Regions from separate parts of the Streptomyces sp. NPDC048197 genome, predicted to be linked through region 1. Evidence: riboswitches for the same ligand, from Rfam matches in the RefSeq annotation. Region 1 holds a riboswitch; each other region holds the start of a gene.
The links. Region 1 has a riboswitch for cobalamin ahead of ACGF4C_RS05395 (cobalamin biosynthesis protein). Riboswitches for the same ligand answer to the same signal wherever they lie in the genome.

Region 1 (9,549 bases):
CCGCAGCAGCGCTCCGGTGTCCGCGTGCTCCTCGATCAGATCGCCCAGCCGGTCCAGCTGCTCCTCGCGCAGCGCGCCGAAGCGGGTGTCCGGGGCCGGGACGAACGCCCGGCCGGCGTCCGCCGCCACCCGCCGCAGGAAGGCCCGGCGGAAGGCGTCGCTCTCCAGCGAACCGTGCCAGTGCGTGCCCCATACGGAGCCGACCCGGCAGCCGTCGAGAGCGTTCCCCCGGCCGTCGGTCATGAACGCCGCGTCCCCACCCGTCACTTCGGCGACGCCGTGGTGGATCTCGTAGCCCTCCACCGCCTCGCCGAGCGCCTCGCCCACCGGCCGGGCGAGCGTCTTCTCCACCGCGAAACGGACCCGTACGGGCAGCAGCCCGAGGCCCTCGACGGCGCCCGCCCTCGACTCGACCTCGTCGTCGATGTGCTCGCCGAGCATCTGGTAGCCGCCGCAGATGCCCAGCACCGGGCGGCCCTCGGCGGCCCGCCGGGCGACCGCGTCCGCCAGCCCGCGCTCGCGCAGCCAGGCCAGCGCGCTGACCGTGCCGCGGGTGCCCGGCAGCACCACCAGGTCCGCGTCGGCCAGTTCCTCCGGCCGGTCCACGAACCGCACCACCACGCCCGGTTCGGCGGCCAGCGCGTCCACGTCGGTGAAGTTCGACATCAGCGGGACGGCGCAGACCGCCACCCGCAGCACGTCCGCGCCGTGCGGTGGGGCCACCACGCTCTCCCGCACCGTGCCGCGCAGCGAGACGCGGAGGCCGTCCTCCTCGTCGATGCCGAGCCCGTGCGCGTACGGCAGCACGCCCAGCGTCGGCCGCCCGGTCAGCTGCCGCAGCATGTCCAGACCGGGCTCCAGCAGCGTCACATCGCCCCGGAACTTGTTGACCAAGTACCCCGCGACCAGCGCCTGGTCCTCCTTCGACAGCAGCGCCGTGGTGCCGAAGAAGGACGCGAAGACGCCGCCGCGGTCGATGTCGCCGACCACCACGACCGGTATCCGGGCCGCTCGGGCGATGCCCATGTTCACGATGTCGGTGCGGCGCAGATTGATCTCGGCGGGGCTGCCCGCGCCCTCACAGATGACGGCGTCGTGCGTGCGGCGCAGCTCGGTGAGGCAGTCGGTGACCGTCCCCAGCAACTGCTCCCGCCCGCCCGCGTGCGACGTCTCCCCGGGGGACGACCCCCCGGCCCGACCGAAATACCCGCGCGCGCTCATCTCACCCACCGGCCTGCCCAGCAGCACCACCTGGCTGCTGCGGTCGCCGCCCGGCTTGAGCAGGACCGGGTTCATCAGCGCGGTCGGTTCGACCCGGGCCGCGGCGGCCTGCATCGCCTGCGCCCGGCCGATCTCCGCGCCCTCCCGGGTGACGAACGAATTGAGCGACATGTTCTGCGCCTTGAAGGGCGCCACCTTCACGCCCTGCCGGACCAGCCAGCGGCAGATCCCCGCCGTCACCACGCTCTTGCCCGCGTCGGACGTCGTACCGGCGACCAGCAGCCCGCCGCCGAGCCCCCCGGCCGTCCCGCCTTGCCCGTTCACCGGCGCTTCCTCCCGCTCGTGCCCCTGTTGCCCGCGACCTTCTGCCGTACCGCGCCCGCCGTCAGCCGTCCCGCCACCGTCGCCACCAGCGCCAGCGCGCTCACCCGCCGCGAGAGCCGCACCGCCCGCTCGATGTCCGCCACCACGGGCGGCCGCGCCGCACCGTTGAGCACCGGACGGTGCTCCACCCGTCCGCCGTACGCCAGCGTGCCGCCCAGCCGCACGCCCAGCGCACCCGCGAACGACGCCTCCACCGGGCCCGCGTTGGGGCTCGGATGCGCCCCGCCGTCCGCCCGCCAGGCCGCCAGCGCACCGCGCCGGCCGGGGCCCGCGAGCACGGTCAGCGCGGCGGTCAGCCGGGAGCCGGGCCAGCCGGCGACGTCGTCGAGCCGGGCCGCCGCCCAGCCGAACCGCCGGTAGCGCGCGGACTTGTGACCCACCATCGCGTCCAGGGTGTTCACCGCCCGGAACGCCACCAGACCGGGCACCCCGCCGAACGCACCCCACACCAGGGCGCCCACCACCGCGTCCGAGGTGTTCTCGGCCACCGACTCCACCACCGCGCGGGCCATCTGCGGCCCGTCCAGCGCCTCGGGATCGCGGCCGCACAGATGCGGCAGCCGCTCCCGTGCCACGTCCAGATCGCCCGCTTCCAGCGCACCGCCGACGGCCCGCGCCTCCCGGCCCAGCGAGGTGCCGCCCAGCACCGCCCAGACGGTGGCCGCGGTCAGCGCCACCCGGGCGCCGCGGCGGTGCCGTACGGCCCGCTCCAGCAGCGCCGCGCCGGCCGCCGCACCGCCCGCGCACAGCACGGCGTGGGCCGCGCCGCGGCCCCGGTGGTCGCGCCACAGCCGGCGCTCGACGGCGGCGGCGGCCCGGCCGAACGCGGCCACCGGATGGCCGCGCCGAGGGTCCGCCGCGATCAGGTCGCCGAGGAAGCCGAGAGCCGCGCCGCACGCATATCCCGCGTGTTCGCCGCGCATCGGATCAGGCCGCCGTCGGTCCTCGAAGGGGCCCTGCGGCAGCGGGCAGTGGGGGGCGGGGCGGGCGGCCGGGCATGGCGTTGTGTCCTCACTCAGGGTCCTCGCCCTGGCTCGACGTGACGGCGACCAGAGTCTCCTGGCTCCCGGATCGGCGTGTCCCCCGGCCTTCCCGCCCGTACGTCGGTACGGACCGTGGCCCTCGTCGGAGGAACGCTCCCCGGTGACAGTGGCGGGACCGCGCCGGATTCTCACCGGACTTCCTCATCTGTCGCCGATTGGCCCCGGCAGTCCACCACGGTCCGCGAGGCCCGTCAACTCGCCCTTGACCTGCGACGCTGCCCGATGGCAGGCCCTGTGGCGCACGCCACAGGGTGGCGGTGGCGTCACGGACGGTTGCCCCCGTCCCTGATTCCACGTCACTATCTGGTGCACGGTGGCGAAGGGGCCGCCGGAAGGGGGCTGGGGGATGCCGGAGCACGTCGACCACCACGAGGACCGTCAGGAGATCCGTTTCAGGGTCACCGGGACGGACAATCCGCAGCAGGACCTCGACGACCTCCGGGCCTGGCTGGAGCGCGAACCCTGGCTGAGCCGCCGGGAACACACCTGGGAACACCGGCCGCAGCCCCCGCACCGCACGGACGGCGGGGACGAACCGGGCCCCGCCGACATGGCCGTGGGCGTGGACGACCTGATCCTGGTCATCGTCGGCGCGATCGTCACCGAGGTCGCCAAGGGAATGAGCATCGCCGTGCGGGAATGGCTGCGGCGCCGCAAGGAGGAGCGCGCCGCCGGCGAGGAACCCGCCGTCGAGGTCGTCGGCGACGGCGGTCCCGCACGCCCCGATCCCGGCAGCCCGGCGCACGAGAGTGGCAGCACCGGCGAGGACTGAGCCGGATGTCCGAATACGACGCGCGGGGAAAGACCAACCGGGCGCTGCTGATCGGTGTCCACGACTACGCCACGCTGGACGACCTGCCCGCGGTGCGGGACAACCCCGCCAAGCTGGCCCGCGCCCTGACGGCCACCGACCTGTTCACCACCGACGAGGTCAGGTTCTGCGAGCCGATCGAGCCCGAGGAGCTGAGCCAGGCGCTCAAGACCGTCGTCGACGAGGCCCGCGGCCTGCTGCTGGTGTACTTCGCCGGCCACGGCTGGGTCGGCAGCGACGGCGGCGACCTGCAGCTGATGGTGGGCGCCTCGGTGTCCCGGCAGAGCCACACCACCGTCTCCTGGCAGGACGCGGTGCTCTCCTGCCTCGACAGCGCCCGCGCCGAACGCATCGTGATCATCCTGGAGTGCTGCTACGCGGGCAACGCCGGCGGCGCCTTCGGCGCCCACCGCAAACCCATGTCGCTGCTGATGGCCGCCCAGCCCAACCGCCGGATCTTCAGCGGGGAGGAACCGGCCGGCGGCACCGTTTTCAACCGGGCCCTGGTGCAGATCCTGGAAAACGGCATCCCTGGAAGGCGGTTCGTCACCTTCGAGGACCTGGTACGGGAGCTGCGGGTCCGGCTCGCCGGTGAGCGGACGCCGATGGGCGACGTGTGGGAGCCCCGGTCGGCGAAACAGAACACCGTCGACGACGTCGTACTGTCCTTCGCCACCCCCGAGGTCCCGCTGCCGACCCCGCCCCGGGCCCGCTTACGCCGCCACTTCAACGAGTACGTCCGGCCCCGCCTGAAACCGCTGCTCGCCTGCCTCACCGTGCTCGTCCTGATCGCCACCGGACTCGTCGTCCGGCAGCTGCTGCAGCCGCTGCCGAACTGCCCGCCCGCCCTCGAACTGCGGCTGCTCACCGCGCCGGAGGCCGAACCGACCCTGCGCCAGGCCGCGTTCGACTACGAGATGTCCGAGGCCAACACCCGCCCGCTGCAGGGCGAGGGCGACCTCCCGGCGGGCTGCCGGCGCGCCCAGATCACCGTCTACTCCGCCGCCAAGGACCAGATCGACCAGGGCTTCGCCGCCGCCGTCCGCTGGCAGGGCGAGGCCCGCGGCACCGGCCCGGGCGAGCCGGACGACAAGGGCACCGATCCGCTCTACCGGCCCGGCCCGCAACCCGACCTGTGGATCCCCGAATCCACCGCCGACTACGAGGAGGCCCGCCGCGGCATGCCCGCCACAGGCTCCCCGGCGACGCTGCACAACACCGGGCCGGTCGCCTACAGCCCGCTGGTCGTCGGCATCCCCGCCGGCAAGCGGCCGGCCGACGTCCAGAGGGTGGGCGCCTCCTGGCAGGACCTGCTCACCGGCACCGACAGCGGCCACCAGGACCTCAAACTGCTGCGCCCCAGCCCGGTCTTGTCCGGCACCGGCCTGCTGCACACCATCGGCCTCTACCTCGCCAACGACGGCTCGCACATCGGCTCCGCCGGCTCCCCGGACCCGGCCCTCGCCGAGGGCGCCGAGCAGCGGCTCTCCGCCCCGGGCAGCCAGTACGCCGACAGCACCGAGCTGCTGTGCTCACTGCGCCCGGCCACCGGCCCCGGCCCCGACACCACTGCCACCGCCACCGGCCAGGCCCCCGCCGGCGCCGGCCGCGGCGACCGCTCGGCACCGCTGGTCTCCGAGAAGTCCCTGACCGACTACAACCTCGGCCGGGCGATCGGCAGTTGTCCCGCCCTGTCCGGCCCGCTCGCCCCGGACGACCGCTACGTCGCGTACTACCCCAAGAACGTCCCGGCGCTCGACCACCCGCTGATCCGCGTCGACTGGCGCGGCGCCACGGACGCCACCGCACGGCAGGCCGCGGTCGACCGCTTCGCCGACTGGCTGCGCGCCCCGGACGGCGGCCGGCCGGTGCTCACCGCGCAGGGCTACCGCCCGGTCCCCGGCAAGGACGGCACGGCCCCCGCGCCGGCGCCGGACTCCCCGCTGCGCAGCAGCCGCGCCAACGCCGACCTCGACGCCCCCGTCGTCCCCTTCGCGGCCGGCACCGAGCAGGTCGCCCGGGTCCTCGACGGCTACGACAAGGCGCAGCGGCCCAGCCGGCTGCTCCTCCTCATGGACACCTCCACCTCGATGGCCGACGACGGCAAGCTCCCGGTCGCCCTCGGCGCCGCGGGCCGCGCCCTGGAGATGGTCGGCGCCCGCCACACCTACGGCCTGTGGACCTTCCCCGACCGCGCCCACCCCGGCGATCCGGACGCGGTGCGCCGGGTCGTCCGTCTGGGCACGGTCGACCCGGCGCACGGCAAGGCCGCCCTGGACAAGATCGCCAAGGGTGACCTGGTCGACCACGGCGCCGCGATGGAGGAGGCGCTGACCGCCGCCGTACGGGAGATGAAGAAGTCGTCCGGCAGCAACCAGGCCATCGTGCTGATCATGGACGAGGACGACGGCCGGCTGCGGCGCGCGGCGGGTGTCGAGCAGCGGCTGACCGCGCTGTTGAAGGAGAAGCCCGCGGTGCCGGTGCTGACGCTGGTGCTGGGCAGGGCCGGCTGCGACAACTTCGCCCTCCAGGGGCTGGCCGGCGCCTCACGGGGACAGTGCGTGCCCGGCGGCCCGCAGGCGCCCGACCTGCTGGCCGGCCTGATCGCGTCCATCGGTACCGCGGGCAAGGAGGACCGGTGAGGAACCCCCGTAGGCCCTGGCCGGCCGCCGCGCTCGCCCTGACGCTGACCGCGGCGGTCTCCGGCTGCACCTCCGACTCCGGACCCGGTCCCGAGAAGGGCCCGATCGTCCTGGCCACCGGCAGCGACCTCAGCAGCACCGGCGTCCGCCAGGAGCTCATCCACGCCTTCGAGCGGCGCACCGGCCGTTCGGTGCGGATCGTCAAACTGCCGGACACCGCCGACGGCCAGCGCAGCCAGCTGCTGGCCGCCGGCCAGTCCGGCAGCGGCGCCTATGACGTGCTCAACCTCGACGTGGCCTGGACCGCGGAGTTCGCCGAGGCGGGTGTCATCCGCCCCTGGGGCGCGAGTCTGGACGGCGACTTCCTCGACAGCGTGGTCAAGACCGTCGAGTACGACGACAAGATCTGGGCCGTCCCCTTCAACACCGACGCCGGCCTGCTCTACTACCGCAAGGACATCCTCACCAAGTACGGCCACCATCCCCAACCGCCCGACAACTGGGGCGCGTTGAAGGAGCTGGCCACCGCGGTCACCGCCGCGTACAACCGCGAGCTCGCCCGCACGGCCACGGACGGCAAGGTCCCCGAGGACAAGAAGATGTACGGCATGGTCGCCCAGCTGCGGCCCTACGAGGGCCTGACCGTCAACACCCTGGAGTCCGCGTGGGCCACCGGCGGCGACCCGGACGCCACCAGCTTCACCAAGGGCGAGCAGGTCGGCGCCCTCCAGCTGGGCGTCGCGGACCTCAAGGACCGGCTGGACACGATCATGCCGCACGCGGCCATGACGATGGACGAGACGGAGAGCCGCCGCTGGTTCGCCGACGGCCGGGCGCTGTTCATGCGCAACTGGCCGGTGGAGTACGCCTCGGTCGCCGAGAAGCTCACCCCCGGCGTGAAGTTCGACGTCGCCGAGCTGCCGGCCCGGGCCGCCGACGGCAAGCGGATGTCCGTCCTGGGCGGGCAGAACCTGGCGGTCTCCGCCGGCAGCAAGCGGCCGGAGGGCGCCCGCGCGCTGATCGAGGCGCTCACCGGCCCGGCGAGTGAACGCTGTCTGCTGGAACGGGGGTTCGCAGCGACCCGCGACTCGGCGTACCGCGAGGCGGGCAAGGCGCCGGTCTGCCCGCTGCCGCCCGAGCACGGCGAGCACGGCGCCACCGGGCAGCCCTGGCCCGGCCAGGAGCCGCCGTACACCAAGACGCTGTACGCGGCGCTGCTGGCGGCCGAACCGCGCCCGCGCAGCGCCCACTACCAGACCTTCAGCAAGGTCGTGCAGATCCGGGTCTCGGAGTACCTGGGCAGCCCCGGCGGTACGGCCATCGCCGACGAGCTGGCCCGCGAGGCCGACGAGGCGCTCAGCGGGCGCGGCGCACAACGGACGAGGCGCCCGGCCGAGGACGGCTGATGCCGCCTTCCGCCGGGCGCCTCGCGCCGTCGGTGCTGCCGTCGGGTGCCGGTCAGGCAGCGACGATCAGGTAGATGCCGTAGGCCACGGCCGCCGCGCACAGGGCGAAGGCGACCAGCGCACCGGTCCGCGCTCCCGCGCCGGGTGCGGTCGCGGCAGCTGCCTCGCCCTCCCGGACCGGCTTGCGGGAGGTGCCGACGATGCCGACGGTGAAGAGGCCCACCAGGCCGACCGTCACCACGAGGGTGACGCCGAAGACCTGGCCGAGAGCTGCCCAGTCGATGGTCATGGGGTTCCTTGGGTGAGAGCCGTTAGCGGGTGACCGTCGCGGCCTGGGCGCGCGGGGCGGGGGTGGTCGGGGTGCCGGTGGCGGCGGCCAGGTCCGGCACCGCGGTGTCGGCCGGGGCGTCGGCCGGCGGGGCCGGGTGGCCGGCCGGGGGAGGGGAGACGGCGCGCAGCGCGGCGGTCACCACGCCCACCGGTTCGGCGGCCGGGCCCTCGTTGACGTTGGTGTGGTCGATCGGCTTGCGCCGGGAGGCGGCCCAGATGGCGCCGCAGACGCCCAGTGCGAGGACCGCCACCGCGCCCACGCCCCAGGTGCCCTGACCGGCCAGGAACGCGGCGCCCGCGGCGACCGCACCGGCGGCCGGCAGGGTCAGGGCCCAGGCGGCGACCATCCGGCCGGCCGTGGACCAGCGCACCACGCCGCCCTTGCGGCCCAGGCCGGAGCCCATCACGGAGCCGGAGCAGACCTGGGTGGTGGAGAGCGCGAAGCCGAGGTGGGAGGAGGCCAGGATGGTGGCCGCGGCGCCGGTCTGGGCGGCGAAGCCCTGCGGCGGCTGGATGTCGGTGATGCCCTTGCCCATCGTGCGGATGATCCGCCAGCCGCCCAGGTACGTGCCGAGCGCGATGGCCAGGCCGGCCGAGGCGATGACCCACAGCGGCGGGTCGGCGTGCGGGGCGACGACCCCGCCGGTGATCAGCGCGAGGGTGATCACGCCCATCGTCTTCTGGGCGTCGTTGGTGCCGTGGGCGAGGGAGACCAGGGCGGCCGAGGCGATCTGCCCGGCGCGGTAGCCCTTGGCGGTGTCGGCCTCGTCGCGGCCGCGGGTCAGACGGTAGGTGAGCCGGGTCGCCGCCATCGAGGCCAGGCCCGCGACGAACGGGGCGGCCACCGCCGGGATCAGGACCTTCATCACCACGGCCTCGCCGTGCACGCCGTGGGTGCCGACGGACACCAGGGTGGCGCCGATGAGGCCGCCGAAGAGTGCGTGGGAGGAACTGGAGGGCAGGCCCGCGAGCCAGGTGACCAGGTTCCAGACGATCGCGCCGACCAGGCCGGCGAAGATCACCTCCGGTCTGATGCCGGAGGCTTCGTCGATGATGCCGCCGGAGATGGTCTTGGCCACCTCGACGGAGAGGAACGCGCCGACAAGATTGAGGACTGCCGACATCGCCACCGCGGTCTTGGGTCGCAATGCCCCGGTGGAAATGGTGGTGGCCATTGCGTTGGCCGTGTCGTGGAAGCCGTTCGTAAAGTCGAACACCAAGGCCGTGACGATCACGATCCCGATGAGAAGCGTGATGTGTTCCATTCACCCAGGCAATCAGTTCGAAGGTCAGTGTCGCTCGGAACGTACGGAGGGCGGGTGAACGGAAGGTGAACTGGGCCGGGCGCGATGATGACGCCCCCGCACTGTTCACGCGGAGGCGCCTCCGCTGTCACTTTCGTCTCACCCGTCGGTGAACTTCCTGGGCTACGCCGGTCCGCAGCCGGTCGTGACGCGCATGACAAAGCGAAGGTAACGGATCACCCGCCCAAGACGGTCGATCCCCGGCCAATCCCCCTCGATACCTCAGGTATCCCCATATGGCGGATACCGGTCCGGCGGGCCCCCGGCGTACCCTTCCCCGGCCTGCTCGTACGGTGGCGCGCACTGCATCCGCACTCGCCGCACCGCGCCGGAGGACCCCATGAAGGACCGTCCCGACCCGCTCGCCGCCGCCTGGAGCGACCTGATCGACACCGCCCGCAGAACCGT
Region 2 (9,549 bases), on a different contig from region 1:
GCCGAGTGCAGATCCAGGTGCCCGGCCGCCAGTTTGGACAGCTTGGCGAACCCGCCGCAGATCGTGAGCCGGTCCACCGGGTGCCGCCGCACGTACTTGAGCACCGCCCCCGCGAAGTCCCCCATGTCCAGCAGGGCGTCCTCGGGCAGGTGGTGCAGCGCGACCGCGACCTTCTCCGACGTCGATCCCGTACACCCCGCCACATGCGTACGTCCCGCCGCACGCGCCACATCCACCCCACGCCGGATGGAATCGATCCACGCCGAGCACGAATACGGGACCACGATCCCGGTGGTCCCCAGGATCGACAGCCCGCCCAGGATGCCGAGCCGCGGATTCCATGTACTACGGGCGATCTCCTCCCCGTGATCGACGGAGATCTCGACCTCGATGTCGGGCTCCGCACCGGGCTCCGCACCGGTTCCCGAACAGGTTCCCGAACCGGGCACCGTGGCACCGCCGTACCGACGGGCCACCTCGGTCAGGTGCTCCCGCATCATCTGCCGCGGTACGGGGTTGATCGCGGGCTCGCCGACGTCCAGCGGCAGCCCGGGACGGGTCACGGTCCCCACACCCGGCCCGGCCTTGAACACCACGCCGGACCCGGGCGACAGCACCCGCACCCGCGCCCGGACCAACGCCCCGTGCGTCACGTCCGGATCGTCCCCCGCGTCCTTGACCACCCCGGCCATGGCGCTGCCGGTCCCGGCGTCCAGTTCCTCCACCGCCAGCGCGAACGACGGCGTCTGCCCCTTCGGCAGAGTGATCGTCACCGGGTCCGGGAACTCGCCGGTCAGCAGCGCGGTGTACGCGGCCGTGCTCGCCGCCGTCGCACACGCACCGGTCGTCCAACCGGGCCGCAGCCCGGTGTGCGCAAGCTGCGCACTCCGCCCTCCCGCGGCGGTCTGCTGCCCTCCCGCGGCGGCCTGCTTCCCGCTCGCGGCCGGTTGCTGCCCGCCCTCGGGCGTCCCGCCATCCGGCCGCCCCGTACCCTGCCGCCGTTGCGCTTCACCCACGGAGGAACCCACATCCCATGCCCGACGCAGCCCGCCCGCCACGCCACGTACTCATCCTCGGCGGTACTACGGAGGCCCGCCGCCTGGCCGCCGCCCTGGCCGCCGAGCCGGCCCTGCGTGTGACGACCTCGCTGGCCGGCCGGGTGGCGGCGCCGCGCCTGCCCGACGGGGAGGTCCGCATCGGCGGTTTCGGCGGCCCCGACGGCCTTGCCCGCTGGCTGCGCGAGCACGCGGTGGACGCGCTCATCGACGCCACCCATCCTTTCGCCGGCACGATCAGTTTCCACGCGGCCCACGCGGCCGCCACCACTCATGTTCCCCTGCTGGCGCTCCGCCGTCCCGGCTGGGTACCGGGCCCCGACGACACCTGGCACCAGGTCGCCTCCCTGGAGGAGGCCGCCACGCTCCTCCCCACCCTCGGCTCCCGCATCTTCCTCACCACCGGCCGCATGGGCCTGGCCCACTTCTCCCGCCTCACCGACCTCTGGTTCCTCGTCCGCTCCGTCGACGCCCCCGAGCCCCCGCACCCGCCCCGGATGGAGGTGCTCCTCGACCGCGGCCCCTTCACCCTGGAGGGCGAGCGCGAACTGCTCCACACTCACCGCATCGACGTCCTCGTGACGAAGGACAGCGGCGCGGCGGCCACCGCCCCGAAATTGACCGCGGCCCGTGAGGCGGGAATTCCGGTAGTGGTCGTACGCCGGCCCCCGACACCGGTGGGAATTCCGGAGGTGGCCACTCCGGCCGACGCGGAGAATTGGCTCCGGACGCGCCTTTTCACCGAGGCCACCGAACACTGAACCGATTCGCTTCCCGTACCCGCTCCACCAGCTCTTCGAGCCGCCGCCGTGTGGTTTCCGCATTCCGCGCCACGCGTTCCGGATCACGTGTCGTGCCGGCCTCGTTCCCTTCGCCCCTCACCGAACCATTCACCGAACCTCGCCCCGCAATGCCTCAGCCAGCCGCCGCGCAGTCTGCGGCGTACAACGCCCCAGGTCCACGAGCGGCCGCGGAAAGTCCCCCACCAGCGAGACGCCGTCCAGGGTCAGCGAGGGCAAGGTCACTCCCGCTCCCTTCAGCGCCACCCGCAACTCATCCCGCGCCTCCTCCGCATCCTTGATCGTCGCGGCCGCCCGACTGCGCTCCACCATCTATTTCTTTCCTTCCCCAAGTTCGGATCCTGGCGGGTGATGTCAACGCCCTTGCTGGTCACTAGAGTTGCTGGCGCGACGCCGCTTGTGAAAGTAGGTGGACGTTGCCGTGGAAAAGGGCAACAAGGGGAGAGTGGGGATGGTCGAAAAGAATTCCGATAACGAGGATTCCGCCCGCTGGGTCCTCGCCTGCGAACTCCGTCGGTTACGCGAGGCGGCTGGCAAATCCCTGGCCCAACTGGCCGAGGAAACCAACTACGACCGCACGTACCTGCACCGCCTGGAAACCGGCGAACGCCTCTCGAAGCTACCGGTGATGGAGGCGCTCGACCGGGTCCACGGGACGGGCGAACTGCTGGTGCGGTTGTGGAGGTTGGCGCGGCTGGATGCGTTCAAGGACAGGTATCGCGAGTTCATGCGGTACGAGGCGAAGGCCGTGATCATCCACAAGTACTCGGTGGTTGTCCCTGGCTTGTTGCAGACCGAGGCCTTCGCCCGGGTGGTGCTCTCCTCTTCCCCGACACCCATAAGTCCCGATGAGCTGGAAGAAGCCGTCGCGGCCCGCATGGGCAGGCAGGAGCTCCTCCAGCGAGACCGACCGCCGAGCATTCGGATCATCCTCGACGAGGCGGCGCTACGGCGCCCAGCCCCCGATCCGGTGGTGTGGCATGGCCAACTAGCGCGGCTTGCTGAGGCTGCGGAGGCGCCTCATATGGCCATCCAGGTACTTCCGTTCGCGACCGGCGTGCATAACCTCATGGGTGGCTCCCTGACGATCCTCTGGATGGCGGACGGGAGCGCTGTTGCCCACTTGGAAGGCAACACGTCAAGCGAACTGATCGAAGAGCCAGACGAAATCACTCGATACCGCCTGTCCTACGATCGGCTTCGAGACGCGGCACTTCCGCCGTCCGACTCAGCAGCGTTCATCCGGCAGTTGGTGGAGGAAAGCAAGCCATGAAGACGACCTCAGACCTTGCGGGTGCGGCTTGGCGCAGGAGCAGCTACAGCGATGGCGGTGAGGACAACTGCGTCGAGGTGGCCGACGGTTTCACCGACATCGTCCCCGTCCGTGACAGCAAGGTTCCCGACGGTCCGGTGCTGCGCGTCACCGCCGGTGCGTGGACCTCATTCATAGAGACGGTGAAGGACGGGCGGCTATGACTGCGTTGCCCGGTCGGAGCGGCACGGTGTGGCGCAAGAGCAGCTACAGCGACGGCGGAGACAACAACTGCGTCGAGGTAGCCGCTGGTTTCACCGGTGTCGTACCCGTCCGCGACAGCAAGCTTCCCGACAGCCCGGTGCTGTACGTCCCGGCTGACGCATTGGGGCTCATTCATAGCGACGGTGAAGGGTGGCCGGTTGTGACGGTGTGGCGCAAGAGCAGCTACAGCGACGGCGGAGCTGACAACTGCGTGGAGGTAGCCGACGGGCTCCCGCACACCGTGTCCGTCCGGGACAGCAAGAACCCGAACGGTCCGGTGCTGCGCATCCGCGCTGCCGCCTGGTCGTCGTTCATCGCCACCGTGAAGGGGGACGTGTGGACTGGGGGACGCTCGTCGCGACCGTGAGTGGTGGTCTGATCGCCATTTCCGGGACCGTGCTTGCGGATCAACTCAAGCAGCGCCACGAGAAAGCCCGTAGCAGTGCGGAGCGGCGGCGGGCGGTCTACATCGAGTTCATCTCCGCTGCCGGGGTGTGCCACGCGCGGCTTCGGCAGATCGCCCAGTGGGCGGATGACGAGGCGGATGTCGGTGCCGCCGCGCGTGCGGCGCTGACCGACGCTGCGATCCATGAGGTGCGGGAGCGGCTGTTCATCGACGCGAGTACCGCCGTTGCCGGTGCCGGACAGGCCATGTTCGAGCGGCTGCGGGCGCTGCAGCGTGCCGTTGCGGAAGGGGCGCGGCACAACTCGCGCGCCTTCCACGACGTCTATCACCCCTACCTCGAAGCGGTCTGGGCCTACCGCGTGGCCGTGCGCGAGGAACTGGAGGGCCGCCCCTTTGCGCCCACCGCCTTCGGGTGGGAGGAGTGGGACGGCACGGACCGGTGTCAGGTTTGCCGGCAAGGGGCGTGACCCCGGGCTCGTGTCCGGGGCCCACACCCACCTGCCTGCTACTTCTCCGGATACCTCCGCGGTGTCCACACGATCTCCGTGCCGTCGTCGCGTCGTACCTTCTGCGTCTGGGACGAGCCGATGATCAGGAGGGTGCGCATGTCGACCTGGGTGGGGTCGAGGTCGGCGAGGGGGACGGTGCGGACGGATTCCCCGGGGCCGCCGATGTCGCGGGCGAGGATGACCGGGGTGTCCGGGGCGCGGTGTTCCAGGAGGAGTTCGCGGGCCTTGGCCACCTGCCAGGTGCGGCTGCGGGAGCCGGGGTTGTAGAGGGCGAGGGCCAGGTCGGCGGAGGCGGCGGCATGGAGGCGTTCGGCGATGACCTCCCACGGCTTGAGACGGTCGGAGAGGGAGATGACCGCGTAGTCGTGGCCGAGGGGGGCACCGGCGCGGGCGGCGGCCGCGTTGGCGGCGGTGACGCCGGGGAGGACGCGGACCGGGATCGAGCGGTACGGGTCCTGCGAGGCGACTTCCAGGACTGCTGTCGCCATGGCGAAGATGCCCGGGTCGCCGCCGGAGACCACGGCCACCCGGCGGCCGCGGCGGGCCAGGTCCAGGGCGAGTTCGGCGCGTTCGGACTCGACCTTGTTGTCGGAGGCGTGGCGGCGCTGGCCGGGGCGTACCGGGACGCGGTCCAGGTAGGTGGTGTAGCCGACCAGGTCCTCGGCGGCGGCGAGGGCGCCGCGGGACTCGGGGGTGAGCCAGAGGGGGCCCGCCGGGCCGGTGCCTACGACGACCACTTCGCCCAGTTCGTCCAGCTCATCCAGCTCGCGTACCTCACCCAGCTCGCCTGCTCCCCGTGCGGACGCCGGGGTCTTGGAGGGCTGCGGTGCCGACTGGGCCGCGATGCGGCTGGGGACGACCGTGACGGAGAAGTAGGGGACGGTGTCGGAGTCGATCGCGGCGAGGTCGGCGGTGCGTTCGCCGGGCATCGTCGCGCGTTCGACGTAGTGGGCTTCGGGGAGGCGGCCGGCGCGTTCCATGGCGCGGCGGACGGTCGGGAAGGTGCGGCCCAGCTTCATGACCACGGCGGTGTCGGTGGAGGCCAGGCGGGCGGTCAGTTCCTCCTCGGGCAGCGTGCCGGGGAGGATCGTCAGGACCTCGTCGGCCTCCGCGAGCGGCTTGCCCAGGCGGGCCGCGGCGGCGCTGATCGAGGTGACGCCGGGGATCACCTCGGTCGGGTAGCGGTGCGCGAGCCGCTTGTGCATGTGCTGGTAGGAGCCGTAGAAGAGCGGGTCGCCCTCGGAGATGACCGCCACCGTGCGGCCGGCGTCGAGGTGCGCGGCCAGGCGCTCCGCGGCCTCCTCGTAGAACTCGTCGAGCGCGCCGCGGTAGCCGCCGGGGTGGTCGGTCGACTCGGTGGTGACCGGGTAGACCAGCGCCTCCTCGATGTGGTCGGCGCGCAGGTGCCGGGCCGCTATGGAGCGCGCGATCGAACGGCCGTGGCGGGCGCTGTGGTAGGCGATGACGTCGGCCTCGGCGATGACGTCGACGGCCCGCACGGTCATCAGGGACGGGTCGCCGGGGCCGAGGCCCACGCCGTAGAGACGGCCGGTGGTCCCGGTGCGGGCGCCCGTGCCGGTGCCGGTTTCCTGCTGCTCGCTCACGCTCACTCTTCCTCGCTAGCCAGGGCGTTGAGGGCGGCCGCGGCCATGGCGCTGCCGCCGCGCCGTCCGCGCACCACGATGTGGTCCAGCTCCGACGGATGGGCGATGAGGGCGTCCTTGGACTCCGCCGCGCCGATGAAGCCGACGGGTATGCCGATCACGGCGGCCGGGCGGGGAGCGCCCTCCTCGATCATTTCGAGGAACCGGAAGAGGGCGGTCGGGGCGTTGCCGAACGCGACGACGGCGCCCTCCATGCGGTCCCGCCACAGTTCCAGGGCCGCGGCGCTGCGGGTGGTGCCCATCCGGGCGGCCAGGTCCGGCACCGCGGGGTCGGCCAGCGTGCAGAGCACCTCGTTGCCGGCCGGCAGCCGCTTGCGGGTGACGCCGCTGGCGACCATGTTGGCGTCGCAGAGGATCGGCGCGCCGTCACGCAGCGCCTTGCGGGCGGCGGTCACCACACCGGGGGTGAAGGCCAGATCGCGTACGAGGTCGACCATGCCGCAGGCGTGGATCATCCGGACCGCGACCCGGCTGACGTCGGCGGGCAGGCCGGCGAGGTCCGCCTCGGCGCGGATGGTGGCGAAGGACTGGCGGTAGATCTCCGCACCGTCCTTCTCGTAGTCGAACGCGGTCACTCTGGCCTCGTTTCTGGCGTTCCTGGTGTTGCGGGTGGTGCGGATGGTGCCGGTACTGCGGATGACGCGGGGGTTGCTGTCGCTGTCGGTGTGGTCGGTGTTGCTGTCGCCGGCGGCGTCGGCCGCGGTGTGTCCGGGCCGACGACCGCGACCCGGTATCCCGCCTCCGTCGCCAGTACGTCGATCCAGGTGCCGTGCGGATGCCCGCAGCGGCGCTCGCAGCCGGACCAGTAGAGGGGGGCTGACGGTGGCACGGGAATGGATGCGGGGAGGCCTGGTGGCAGGGGTACGCCCGCCTCGACCGCGGCCGTCACGTCCGCGCGGACGTCGGTGAGGGACTTGGCGCAGCCCGGTCGGCCGGTGCAGGCGCCGATGCGGTGCCAGGGGGAGGACGGGTCGGTGACCAGGCCGGCGGCGGACAGTGCGCGGAGGCGGGGCGCGGCCGCGGCGGCCGGCAGGCCGGGGACGACGATGCCGCGCCACGGGGTGAGGCGGAGTCCGCCGGATCCCTCGTCGGCCGCGAGGGAGGCGAGCAGCCGCCACTGGGCCACCGACAGCCTGCCGAGCGGCGCCAGTACGGACAGCGCGCGGCGGCCGTCGCGGCCCTCGATGATGCCGGGGGCGGAGGAGTCCGCGTGGCGGACCACTGGCTCGGCCACACCTTCCCCCTCCGCCACGTACGACGCCTCGATGCCCGCCGCGCGCAGCCCCGCCGCCACGTCCCGCGCCGACAGTGCGTGGCCCTCGGGGAGTTCACGCACCCGCCAGGCGCCGGTGCCGCCGGCCGCCGCGGCGGTCAGGAACGTCTCGGCGGCGGCCAGTGCCGCGCGCGGTGCGTCCGGGCCGGCGATCCGCAGCGCCGCCGGGTCGTCGCCGACCCGCAGCAGCGCCCCGCCGCCGGCCGCCCCGTCACCCGTGATGCCCGATTCTGCGACCAAGGTCACATCGCCGCCGAGCGCCGCCACATCGCCCCGCCCGTCGTCCAGGACGAACAGGAAGCGGCCGGACAGCGCAGGTGCGGAGTCGCTCGCGCACAGCAGCTCGTCCAGCCGGCGGGCCCACCACCGCACGTCAGCAGGGGTGTTCCGGTCCAGTCCGGCCAGCGGGGAGGCGAGGATGTTGCGGATGCGTTCGTGGCGTTCGGAGGGCAGCAGGCCGGCGTCGTGCAGCAGCTCGGCGAGGCGGCCGCCGCAGCCGTCCGGCAGGCCGCGCAGCTCGACGTTGCCGCGCGAGGTCAGGGACAGCCGGCCGTCACCGAGCAGGTCCGCGGCATCGGCCAGCGCGTGCGCCTGACGAGCCGTCAAGTCACCGGCGGGGATGCGTACTCGGGCGAGATGGCCGTCGGCGGCCGGATGCAGCCGCAGTGCTCCCGGGCAGGCGTCACCGCGGGCCCGCACGGGCGGCTCGGCCCGTCGGGGCCGTGGTGAGGGGGAGGGCGGCATGGCGGCGAGCATACCTACGACGGTGCGCGACCGATCCGGGGCGGATCCGGCCATGAAACGGACGAATCCGGCCACCGCGGCACGGGCCGCGAAGGCCCGCGTCCCGGGCGTGCGGAAGCCGCCGCCCGCGGTGTCGCCCCGCCCCCGCCAAGGCCCGCTTACCTCCTCCGCCCGCAGCCCTTACTATGCAGGTCGGCGGGTCGGCTGACCCGTCGGACGCCAGCGACGGCGCCGGGCCCTTCGGCCCGAGGGAGGAAGCCCGGTGAGAATCCGGCGCGGTCCCGCCACTGTGAACCCGGCCGGTGCCGGGTGAGTCAGGAACTCCCGCCGTCCTTACGACCACCCGGGGCGCGGACACCCCGAGGAAGGCCAGCGCTCGCATGCTGCATTCGTCCGGGGACCACCCCGCGGCCCCCCGAATCCTGCTGCTGTCGACCTCCGACACCGACCTGCTCAGTGCCCGCGCGGCCACCGGCCCGGTGGCGTACCGGCTCGCCAACCCCGCCCGCCTCGACGTCACCGGTCTGCCCGACCTGCTCGACGGCACCGACCTCGTCGTCGTACGCCTCCTCGGCGGCATCCGCGCCTGGCAGGAGGGCCTCGACCTGCTGCTCGCCCAGGACCAGCACCGGCCGGTGGTCGTCCTCACCGGCGAACAGGCCCCGGACGCCCAGCTCATGGAGCAGTCCACGGTCCCGGTCGGCATCGCGGCCGAGGCGCACGCCTACCTGGCGCACGGCGGCCCCGGCAACCTCGAACAGCTCGCCCGCTTCCTCTCCGACACCGTGCTGCTCACCGGCCACGGCTTCGAACCGCCCGAGCCCGCCCCGACCTGGGGCCACCTGGAGCGCCCGGCCGCCGACGGCACCGGCCCGGTCGTGGCCGTGCTCTACTACCGCGCCCACCACATGAGCGGCAACACCGGCTTCGTGCACGAACTGTGCGCGCAGATCGAGACGGCCGGCGGCCGCCCGCTCCCCCTCTACGTCGCCTCGCTCCGCGCCCCCGAGCCCGAACTCATCGACGCGCTGCGGACCACCGACGCCATCGTCACCACCGTCCTCGCCGCCGGCGGCACCAGGCCCGCCGAGGCCGGCGCCGGCGGCGACGACGAGTCCTGGGACGCCGGCGCGCTGGCCGCCCTCGACGTCCCGATCCTCCAGGCGCTGTGCCTGACCGGGCCGCGCAGTGCCTGGGAGGAGAACGACGAGGGCCTCTCGCCGCTCGACGCCGCCTCGCAGATCGCCGTGCCCGAGTTCGACGGCCGGCTGATCACCGTCCCGTTCTCCTTCAAGGAGGTCGACGAGGACGGCCTCCCGGTCTACGTCGCCGACCCCGAGCGCGCCGCCCGGGTCGCCGGCATCGCCGTACGCCACGCCCGGCTGCGCCACCTCCCCAACGCCGACAAGCGCCTCGCGCTGGTGCTCTCCGCCTACCCCACCAAGCACTCCCGCATCGGCAACGCCGTCGGACTGGACACCCCCGCCTCCGCCGTCGAACTGCTGCGGCGGCTGCGTGCGGACGGCTACGACTTCGGCGACGAGAGCGCCGAGCCGGTGCCCGGCCTCGCATCCGGTGACGG
Region 3 (9,549 bases), on a different contig from region 1:
GACCTGGCGTCGGCGGACCCGGCCGCCGAGCAGGCGCGGATCGAGGCGCTCGGCGGCCGGCTGCTCGACGCGTATGCGGCGGGCGGCTTCCTGGTCATGGCCGATCCCGAGGGGAACGCATTCTGCGTCATTCCGCCCGGGCCGTTCGAGGTCGACGACGACGGGCGCGCGCACTACCTCGACGGCAGCGGCTCATGAGCCGCCGGGCCCCACGTCCGGCGCCCTCGCGATGCCGCACCGGACGGGGGGTTCGCTCACCGGGTGCTCAGGAGGAGCTGGTGGGAAGCGTGGCGCGGACGTGGCGGGCCGCGGTGACCAGGTTCTCCAGGGAGGCGCGCACTTCGGCCCAGCCGCGGGTCTTCAGGCCGCAGTCCGGATTGACCCACAGCCGCTCCGGCGGGAGGGCCGCAAGCCCCTTGCGCAGCAGGGCCGCCGCCTCGTCGGCATCGGGGACGCGGGGCGAGTGGATGTCGTAGACGCCGGGTCCGGCCTCGCGGGAGTAGCCGGCCGCGGCGAGTTCGCCGGCGATCTGCATGTGGGAGCGGGCCGCCTCCAGGCTGATGACGTCGGCGTCGAGGTCCTCGATGGCGGCGAGGATGTCGCCGAACTCAGCGTAGCACATATGGGTGTGGATCTGGGTGTCCGGGCGTACGCCGCCGGTGGTCAGCCGGAACGCCTCGGTGGCCCAGGCCAGGTACGCCGGGCGGGCGTCGGCGCGCAGCGGAAGGGACTCGCGCAGTGCCGGCTCGTCGACCTGGATGACCGAAGTCCCCGCCGCCTCAAGGTCGTTGACCTCATCGCGCAGGGCGAGGGCGACCTGGCGGGCGGTGTCGGCGAGCGGCTGGTCGTCGCGGACGAAGGACCAGGCGAGCATGGTGACCGGGCCGGTGAGCATGCCCTTGACGGGGCGGCCGGTGAGCGACTGGGCGTAGGTCGTCCAGCGCACGGTCATGGGCTCGGGGCGGGCGAGGTCACCGGCGAGGATCGGCGGGCGGACGTAGCGGGTGCCGTAGGACTGGACCCAGCCGTGCCGGGTGGCGAGGTAGCCGGAGAGCTGTTCGGCGAAGTACTGGACCATGTCGTTGCGTTCGGGCTCGCCGTGCACCAGGACGTCGAGCCCGGTCTTCTCCTGGAAGGAGATCACTTCCTGGATCTCGGCCTTGATGCGTTCCTCGTAGGCGACGGTATCGATGCGGCCGGCCCGCAGGTCCGCCCGGGCGGTGCGCAGTTCGCCGGTCTGCGGGAAGGAGCCGATGGTGGTCGTCGGGAGCAGCGGCAGCGAGAGCTGGGCGCGCTGCGCGGCGGCCCGCCGGTCGTACGGCTGCGAGCGGCGGGTGTCGCGGTCCGTGACGGCCGCGGCCCGGGTACGTACGGCGGGGACGCGGGTGATCGGCGAAGCGGCACGGGAGGCCAGGTCGGCGCGGTTGGCGGCGAGTTCGGCGGCGATGGTTTCGGTGCCGCGGCCGAGACCACGGGCCAGGGTGACGACCTCGGTGGTCTTCTGACGGGCGAAGGCCAGCCAGCGCAGGATCTGCGGGTCGATGTCGTGTTCGGCGGCGGTGTCGAGGGGGACGTGCAGGAGGGAGCAGGACGCGGCGACATCGACCTGGCCGGCGAGTCCGAGGAGGGTGCCGAGGGTGGACAGCGACTTCTCCAGGTCGTTGATCCAGATGTTCCGGCCGTTGACCACGCCGGCGACCAGCCGCTTGCCGGGCAGTCCGCCGACGGCGGCGAGGTCGTCGAGTTGGGCGGCCGAGGCCCCGGTGAAGTCCAGCGCGAGCCCGTCCACCGGGGTCCTGGCCAGTACGGGCAGGGCCTCACCCAGGCGGTCGAAGTACGAGGCGACCAGCAGCTTCGGCCGGCCGGTGAGGGCGCCGAGCTCTCGGTAGACCCGCTCGGCGGCGTTCAGTTCGGCCGGGGTGCGGTCCTGGACGAGGGCGGGCTCGTCGAGCTGTACCCATGCGGCGCCGGCCGCGTGCAGGTCGGCGAGGACCTCGGCGTACACCGGCAGCAGGCGGTCCAGGAGGGTGAGCGGCTCGAAGCCGGCGGCGACGCCGGGCGCGGGCTTGGCGAGCAGCAGGTAGCTGACGGGGCCGATGAGGACGGGGCGCGGGGTGTGGCCGAGTGCGAGGGCTTCGCGCAGCTCACCGACCTGCTTGGCCGAGTCGGTGGTGAACACCGTGCCCGGGCCCAACTCCGGGACGAGATAGTGGTAGTTGGTGTCGAACCACTTGGTCATCTCCAGCGGCGCGGCGTCCTGGGTGCCGCGGGCCATGGCGAAGTAGCCGTCGAGCGGGTCGGCGGCGACGGCGTCCCGGTGGCGTTCGGGGATCGCGCCCACCATGACGGTGGTGTCCAGGACATGGTCGTAGTACGAGAAGTCGCCGGTCGGGACCTCGTCGATGCCGGTGTCGGCCAGCTGCCGCCAGTTGGCGCTGCGGAGCTCGGCGGCGGTCCTCCGGAGCGCGTCGGCGGTCACCCGGCCCTTCCAGTACCCCTCGACGGCCTTCTTCAGCTCCCGTCGCGGGCCCTGCCGGGGGTAGCCGTACACGGTGGCCCGAACGGTCGCGGCCGCGGACTTCCCGGCCCCTGCCCCTGTCGCTGTCACGGTCACAAGAAACTCTCCTTCGCGAGCTTGTCTCCTACGGATCCCGGAGACGGAACGGAGGCGCGAAGGACGAACGAACCGGACGGAGCAGTTGCGGAGTTGTCACTGCAGACCACTGCCCGGTCTGTACGCCGACCCGCCCTCGAAGGTCACCGGAACGTCCGCACGTGATCCCTCACGCGCGGGCAACGGGCAGGTCTTCGGACTCGCGGGCACATCCACCCATCGAACTGCGAAAGGCGGACACCTACTGGCCGTCGCTTCCCAGACCCGTCCGGGTCCAGTGCGTATGACGGCGCTCGTTCCCACTCACCGCTGCGGGGCAGTCCCGGAATCCCACCGGGTTCCCTCTTACGACACGCCTGCCTGGCGGACAGGGCGAACCAGCTGCCCGACCAGCCTAACGCCCCTCCGTGGCTATCGGCCCGTCGCGGCCGGTCGGTATTCGGTGAGCAGGAGGGCGATGTCGTCGGCGCGGTAGGAGGAGCGCTGGGCGTGGTGGAGGAGGCGGTCGGCGAGTTCGTCGAGGGAGTCGGCACGGGCGTGGGCCATCGAGGCGCGGAGGTGGTCGATGCCCACGTCGATGGGGGTACCGCGTTCTTCGACCAGGCCGTCGGTGTAGAGGGCGAGCGCGGAGCCGGGTGGCAGGTCGACGGGGGTTTGCGGATAGTCGCTGGCGTGGTCCACGCCGAGGAGGGGGCCGGTCTCCAGGTCCAGTACGTCGGTGTGCCCATCTGGATGGCGGAGCAGCGGCGGCGGGTGACCCGCGCGGACGGCCCGGACGCGGTGGCCGGCGGGGTCGAGGTGGAGGTAGCAGCAGCTGGCGAGGAGGCCGGTGCCGAGGTCGATGAGGGTGCGATTGGCGCCCGCCAGGACGTCGCCGGGGGCGTGCCCCACCGCGACGAACGCCCGTACTGCGCTGCGGAGTTGGGCCATGGTGGCGGCCGCCGCGATGCTGTGTCCCTCGACGTCCCCGATGACCAGGGACACGCCGTCGGCGGCGGGGATGACGTCGTACCAGTCACCGCCGATGTCCATGCCGCTGGTGCAGGGGAGGTAACGGGCCGTCGTCCGCAGGTCGGGGAGGACCGGGAGCCGGTGCGGCAGCAGGGCCTGTTGGAGGCCGCGGGCGAGGGCGAATTCGGAGTCGTAGAGCCGTGCGCGTTCCAGGGCCTGGGCGATCAGGCCGGCGAGCGCGGTGAGCACGCTGCGGTCCTTGGCCGTGAAGTGGTGGATCTCGTCGAAGCCGAGGACACAGGTGCCGGCGGGGCGGCCGGAGGCGATCAGCGGGAGGTACGCCCAGGAGTTCACTCCGCCGACCGGGATGCCGGGGTAACCCTGGGCGAGGCTCTGCTGCGACTCGATGAAGAGCGGGACGCCGGAGGTCAGGGTTTCGGTGCCGGGCAGCGGCGCGTGCAGCGGCATGCCGTCCAGCCAGTCGAGGAAGCCCTCGTGGTGGCCGGTGTGGAAGATCAGCTGCATCGTGCCGTCACGGACCGCGTAGAGGGCGAGTTGCTGGCCGCCGAACGCCGGGAGGAGCTGCTCGGCGACGACTTCGCAGACCTGGTGGGTGGTGACCGCCTCGGTCAGCGCACTGCCCAGTTGCAGGACGTGGTACATGACGCCCAGCCGGGCCGGTGCGGCGGCCGCGGTGGTGGAGGGGGCCAAAGGGGCCGGCGATGCGGCCGGCTGTGGCGGTGCGGTCGCGGTGGGCGGCCCGGCGGGTTCCGGTGCGGCGTCCGGGCGGCCGGTGGGGACCACCCGGCCGGTCACGCCGCTCGGGTCGGGGTGGAGGGAGAAGGCGAGCCACTGGTCGGGCGGGCGGCAGACGAGGAAGGAGGTCGGCGTCTGCGAGACCATCGCGGACCGGTGCTGATACTCGATCGCGGGGTCGGAGAGCCACGGCAGGGCGTCCCACAGGCACTGCCCGACCACCTCCTCGTCGCTGACGTCCAGCAACTGCTCCAGGCTGCGGTTGGCGTAGCTGACCCGGCCGTCGGGGGTGAGGGAGAACAGTCCGTCCCGCAGGCGCTCGACCGCCGCGGCCGCCGCGCGGCCGGCCCGTGCGTCGACGACCACTCCGACGAGGTGGGCGCGCGCCCGGTCGTCCGGCAGATCGGGGACCCGGCCCCAGAGCACCACGGTGCGGTACCCCTCGCTGCTGCCGTGCCCCTCACCGCCACCTTCCGCGCCACCGCCCGGCCCGGCGCCCGCGCCCTCACGTACCCGCAGGGTCCGGGACACGACCCGCCCCTCGGCAGCCGCCGTACGGGCCGCGGCGCGGAACGCGGCCCGGTCACCGGGATGGAGACGCGAGGCCAGGGTGTCCGCCCGCGCGTCGAAGGCTTCGGGGTCGAGGCCGAAGATCGCGCAGAAATCGCCGTCCGCGGTGAGGGTGCCCGCGGCCAGGTCCCAGTCGAACAGGCCGGCCCGGACGGCCGGGGCGGAAGGGGCCGGGGTCTCGACCGGGGCCGTGCCCGCCTCGCCCTCCAGGGGGTCGCCGGTGCGGTCACGCAAGGCCGCCAGGGACGCGCCGAGGCGGTTGGCGACGGCCCGCAGATGGCGCCGCTGCGTCTTGGTCAGACCGTCGCTGCCGGGCGGCGCGGCCCATACGACCGCGAGCGCACCGAATGCCTCCCCGCCCGCGCCCACCGGTACGGAGCAGGAGCCGAAGGCATACGGCAGGGCCACCGCGAGCTGGGGGTAGCGGCGCATGGTCTCGTCGGCGTCGGTCAGGTGGATGGTGCGCCCGGAGCCGTACGCGACCGCGACCGGTATCGGGCTGCTCACCGGAACGAGGCCCCAGCCGCCCAGCAGGGACGGCGGCACCCCGCAGGTCGCGGCGAGCACCAGGGAGCGGCGGTCGCGGGAGCGCAGGAAGACGCTTCCGGCGTAGGCGCCCGCCCCCTGAACGGCCTTGACGACGGCTGCCGCCAGCAGGTCGTCGCGCTCCGCCGTCTCCTCGCGCACGGTCGACCGGCCCATACCTCCAGTGTGCGCAGAGGCGGGCCCGGCGGCTAAGACGGTGACCCGACGCAAGCACTCCACTACCGAGGGTGCGCGAGGGCCTCGTGCGGCCGAACGGCGCCGGGCGGCCGGATCAGGCCCGGGCGGGTGCGGAGGGGCCCTTGTCAGCCGCCTCTTCGCGGGGTTCGCCCAGTTCCCACCCGCGGAAGGCGAAGAACACGATCAGGACGCCCCCGCAGACGATCGCCCAGTCGGCGAGGTTCATTACGCTGAAACCGCGGACGGAGATGAAGTCGACCACCGCGCCCTGGAGTTGGCCGGGAGTACGGAAGAGACGGTCCGTCAGATTTCCCAGGGCACCGCCCAGCAGGAGCCCCAGGGCGATGGCCCACGGGACGCTGTAGAGACGGCGCGCCAGACGAACGATCGCCAGCGCGACGGCCGCGGCAATCACCGTGAACACGACGGTACTGGCTGCGCCCATGCCGAACGCCGCACCGGCATTGCGTATCACCCGCAGCTGCAGCCAGGTACCCAGCACGTTCACCGGGTCGTGGTGTTCCAGCTTCGCCACCACGGCCAGTTTGCTGAACAGGTCGACCGCGTAGGCCAGGCACGCCACCGCCAGGAGGAGCGGGATGCGCCGCCTGCCCCTGGTTCCCGCTCCGCCGTGCTCGCTCCGGCCATCCGCCGCCGCGCCCCGCCCCGGATTCGTCACTTTCGGTCCCCTCGACGTCTGTATGTCCCGCCCATGATCGCTCATGCGCCCGCGGAGCCGGGGCATACTCCGCGACTCACTTCGCCCCGACCGAACACCTCCGGCCTGCCTTCCGGAAGACCGGAAGACAGGCCGGATCAGAGAGATCGGAGAGGTGCGACCGGGCGGTCCGCCGGGATCAGACCGCCGGCGGCGCGGGGTAGGTCGGGTACTCCACCCCGGAGACGTGCTGGACGACGCGGATGACCTGGCACGAGTAGCCGAACTCGTTGTCGTACCAGAGGTAGAGGATCGCGTTGTCGCCGTCGACCTTGGTGGCGCCGGCGTCCACGATCGAGGCGTGGCGCGAGCCGACGAAGTCCATGGAGACGGCGTCGGGGGCGGTGGTGAAGTCGATCTGGCGCTTCAGCGGCGAGTGCAGGGAGACGTCGCGGAGGTAGTCGAGGACCTCCTCGCGGCTGGTCTCGCGCCCGAGCCGCAGGCTGAGGATCGCGATCGAGACGTCCGGCACCGGCACGCGGATCGAGCTGCCGGTGATCGGCGCCTTGAGGTCGGGCAGCGCCTTGGCGACGGCGGAGGCGGCGCCGGTCTCGGTGATGACCATGTTCAGCGGCGCGGAGCGGCCGCGGCGGTCGGCCTTGTGGTAGTTGTCCAGCAGGTTCTGGTCGTTGGTGAACGAGTGGACGGTCTCCACGTGACCGCGCAGCACGCCGTACTCGTCGTCCATCGCCTTCAGCGGCGGCACGATCGCGTTGGTGGTGCAGGACGCGCAGGACAGGATCTGCTCGTCCGGCTTGATCGTGTCGTGGTTGACGCCGTGCACGATGTTCGGGACGTCGCCCTTGCCCGGGGCGGTCAGCACGACCTTCTCGACGCCGGGGCGCAGGTGCTTCGACAGGCCCTCGCGGTCGCGCCACTTGCCGGTGTTGTCGATGAGGATGGCGTCCTTGATGCCGTGCGCCGTGTAGTCGACCTCGGACGGGTCGTTGGCGTAGATCACCTTGATCGCGTTGCCGTTGGCGATGATCGTGCTGTTCGCCTCGTCGACGGTGATCGTGCCCTGGAACTGGCCGTGGATGGAGTCACGGCGCAGCAGCGAGGCCCGCTTCACGAGGTCCTGCTCGCCGCCCCCACGGACGACGATGGCGCGCAGCCGCAGGCCGTTGCCCGAGCCGGCCTTCTCGATGAGCAGGCGCGCGACGAGACGGCCGATGCGGCCGAAGCCGTAGAGCACGACGTCGCGGCCATCGCCGCGCTCGATCTTGTTGGCACCCGTGGCACCGGCGACGGCCTCGGCGGTGAACTCCTCCACCGAAAGACCGCGGTCATCGGTCCGGTGCGACTCGGCGAGCAGGGCGATGTCGATCTGCGACGGGCCGAGATCGAGCGTGGTGAGAGCCTGCAGGAACGGCAGCGTCTCGGTGACCGAGAGTTCCGCCCCGGCGATCTGCCGGGCGAATCGGTGGGTCTTGAGGATGCTGACCACCGACTTGTTCACCAAGGAGCGGCTGTGAAGCAGGACCGTCACGTCCCGCTCCCGGTGCAGCTTCCCGATGATCGGGATCATCGACTCCGCGATCTCCTCGCGGGTCTTCCAATTGGTGAACGAGTCGTCGTTGACAGTCACAGGCTTATCTTTCGAGCTAGGCGGTGCTCATATGCTAACCCCTCGTCTTTTTGATCATTCAAGCGGTCCCACCCGAACGGCATCCCGCCATCGCCCCTATGACCACCCAGCGAGCGAAATGTCCCGCTTTGCGGCGTAAGTGCGTTGCATTGTGAGGCGATTCACCCGATCCGCTCCGGTCGCGTCCCCGGCCCCAGGGGCATCCGGTACGAGCCACCTCCCCCGGCCCGACGGACCACCACCCCGCGGGGACCGGAAACCATGTTGCTCCAGCCGTTGATGATCACTAAGGTCAGCCGGGTGACTGCCGGGTCGGCCATGGGCCATTCAACAGTGAGGCTCCCGGCCTCGGCGTGAGCCCGAGGCGGGCAAGAGCCCCGCCCCCTTCTCCGTGTCTTCTCGCTCCCGGCGCCCCACGCGGCGCGCCTTCCCAGCACTTCCCAAGACCCGGAGACAGACCAAGCCATGCCGTACGACCCGAACCAGTACCCCGACACGTCCGAGCTGCCGACCACCGTCGCCCAGCTCAACCACACCGCCGTCTACGCCAGTGACCGCCAGCTGTCGGCCGAGTTCCTCGCCGCGATCCTGGGCCTCAAGGTCAGCGCACCGTTCGGCCCCTTCGTGCCCGTCGACCTCGGCAACGGCGTCACCCTCGACTACTTCGAGAAGCGCGACGAACCGATCCAGTCGCAGCACTACGCCTTCCTCGTTCCGGACGCGCAGTTCGACGCCATGATCGCCCGTCTCGACACGCTCGGCGTCACCTACTTCGCCGACCCCCACCACACCGAACCCGGCCGGATAAACCGCCTCTTCGGCGGCCGCGGCGCGTACTTCGTCGACCCCGACGGCCACAACATGGAGATCATGACCCGGCCCTACGTCCGCCCGTAGGTTCGTCGCCACGCCTGTCGGCCCGGATCAACTCCCGGGCCGGCAGGGGCAGTTAACCGGCCGGCGTTTCCGCGGTGGCGTCGCGCCCCTCCAGCAAGCGGTTGCGGAACAGGTCGAGCACGCCGTCCAGCGCTGCGCGGGTCGGCTGGCCCGGTTCGTCGATGAGGTGCTCGGTGAGTACGGAGTGCGGCCGCAGCACGGCGTCGGGGTTCGCGGCGTCGTCGTCGAGTTCGACCGCGAGGAACGCATCGCCGAGTTCGCGGCGGAGGAAGGCGAACCGGTCGCCCGGCACCAAGCGGTCCGTGCGGAAGCGCAGCCCCATGACCTGAAGGCCGTCGCGTTCGCAGCGGGTGCGGACGGCGGCGAGGTCCTCGCCGGAGATGTCGATGCCGGCGGCGCGACTCCTGGTGACGGGCAGGGGCAGCGAGGGCTGGGACAGGACGGGGGCCACGAGGCGCTCGTCGACGGCCATGGCCAGGGCGAAGCCGCCGGTGAGGCACATGCCGACGGCGCCGACGCCGGGGCCGCCGCAGCGCTGGTGCTCATGGGCGGCCAGTGCCCGTAGCCAGGTCACCACGGGGGAGGACTTTCCGGTGGCCAGCGTGGTGAATTCGCGGCTCACACAGACTTTCCCGAGGGAAGAGGCCAGATACGAGGCGGACTTGAGCCGACGGCCGGCCGCGAAGTCGGCAGGGCGGCCGGGCGTGCCGAAGAGCACCGGAAGGACGGCGG

Region 2: it holds a riboswitch for cobalamin, as region 1 does, so the genes downstream of both, cobN (cobaltochelatase subunit CobN) here and ACGF4C_RS05395 (cobalamin biosynthesis protein) in region 1, are expected to answer to the same signal.
Region 3: it holds a riboswitch for cobalamin, as region 1 does, so the genes downstream of both, metE (5-methyltetrahydropteroyltriglutamate--homocysteine S-methyltransferase) here and ACGF4C_RS05395 (cobalamin biosynthesis protein) in region 1, are expected to answer to the same signal.

The regions. Positions count from the first base shown of each region.
Region 1 is NZ_JBIDAJ010000003.1:7,501-17,049, reverse strand. It holds gene ACGF4C_RS05400 (cobyric acid synthase) at 1-1,545, opposite strand, end outside; gene ACGF4C_RS05395 (cobalamin biosynthesis protein) at 1,542-2,528, opposite strand; cobalamin riboswitch at 2,658-2,793, opposite strand; gene ACGF4C_RS05390 (hypothetical protein) at 2,995-3,420, shown strand; gene ACGF4C_RS05385 (caspase family protein) at 3,426-6,101, shown strand; gene ACGF4C_RS05380 (extracellular solute-binding protein) at 6,098-7,507, shown strand; gene ACGF4C_RS05375 (hypothetical protein) at 7,560-7,796, opposite strand; gene ACGF4C_RS05370 (anion permease) at 7,819-9,102, opposite strand; gene ACGF4C_RS05365 (class II aldolase/adducin family protein) at 9,482-9,549, shown strand, end outside.
Region 2 is NZ_JBIDAJ010000001.1:637,700-647,248, forward strand. It holds gene ACGF4C_RS02855 (cobalt-precorrin-5B (C(1))-methyltransferase) at 1-863, opposite strand, end outside; gene ACGF4C_RS02860 (cobalt-precorrin-6A reductase) at 1,034-1,816, shown strand; gene ACGF4C_RS02865 (hypothetical protein) at 1,946-2,167, opposite strand; gene ACGF4C_RS02870 (helix-turn-helix domain-containing protein) at 2,307-3,128, shown strand; gene ACGF4C_RS02875 (DUF397 domain-containing protein) at 3,125-3,331, shown strand; gene ACGF4C_RS02880 (DUF397 domain-containing protein) at 3,328-3,738, shown strand; gene ACGF4C_RS02885 (CchlQ) at 3,708-4,244, shown strand; gene ACGF4C_RS02890 (precorrin-2 C(20)-methyltransferase) at 4,283-5,896, opposite strand; gene ACGF4C_RS02895 (precorrin-8X methylmutase) at 5,893-6,525, opposite strand; gene cobG (precorrin-3B synthase) at 6,522-7,967, opposite strand; cobalamin riboswitch at 8,183-8,311, shown strand; gene cobN (cobaltochelatase subunit CobN) at 8,348-9,549, shown strand, end outside.
Region 3 is NZ_JBIDAJ010000005.1:198,563-208,111, forward strand. It holds gene ACGF4C_RS09640 (VOC family protein) at 1-198, shown strand, start outside; gene metE (5-methyltetrahydropteroyltriglutamate--homocysteine S-methyltransferase) at 266-2,614, opposite strand; cobalamin riboswitch at 2,800-2,975, opposite strand; gene ACGF4C_RS09650 (SpoIIE family protein phosphatase) at 3,026-5,593, opposite strand; gene lspA (signal peptidase II) at 5,709-6,293, opposite strand; gene ACGF4C_RS09660 (glyceraldehyde-3-phosphate dehydrogenase) at 6,472-7,920, opposite strand; gene ACGF4C_RS09665 (VOC family protein) at 8,386-8,817, shown strand; gene ACGF4C_RS09670 (dienelactone hydrolase family protein) at 8,870-9,549, opposite strand, start outside.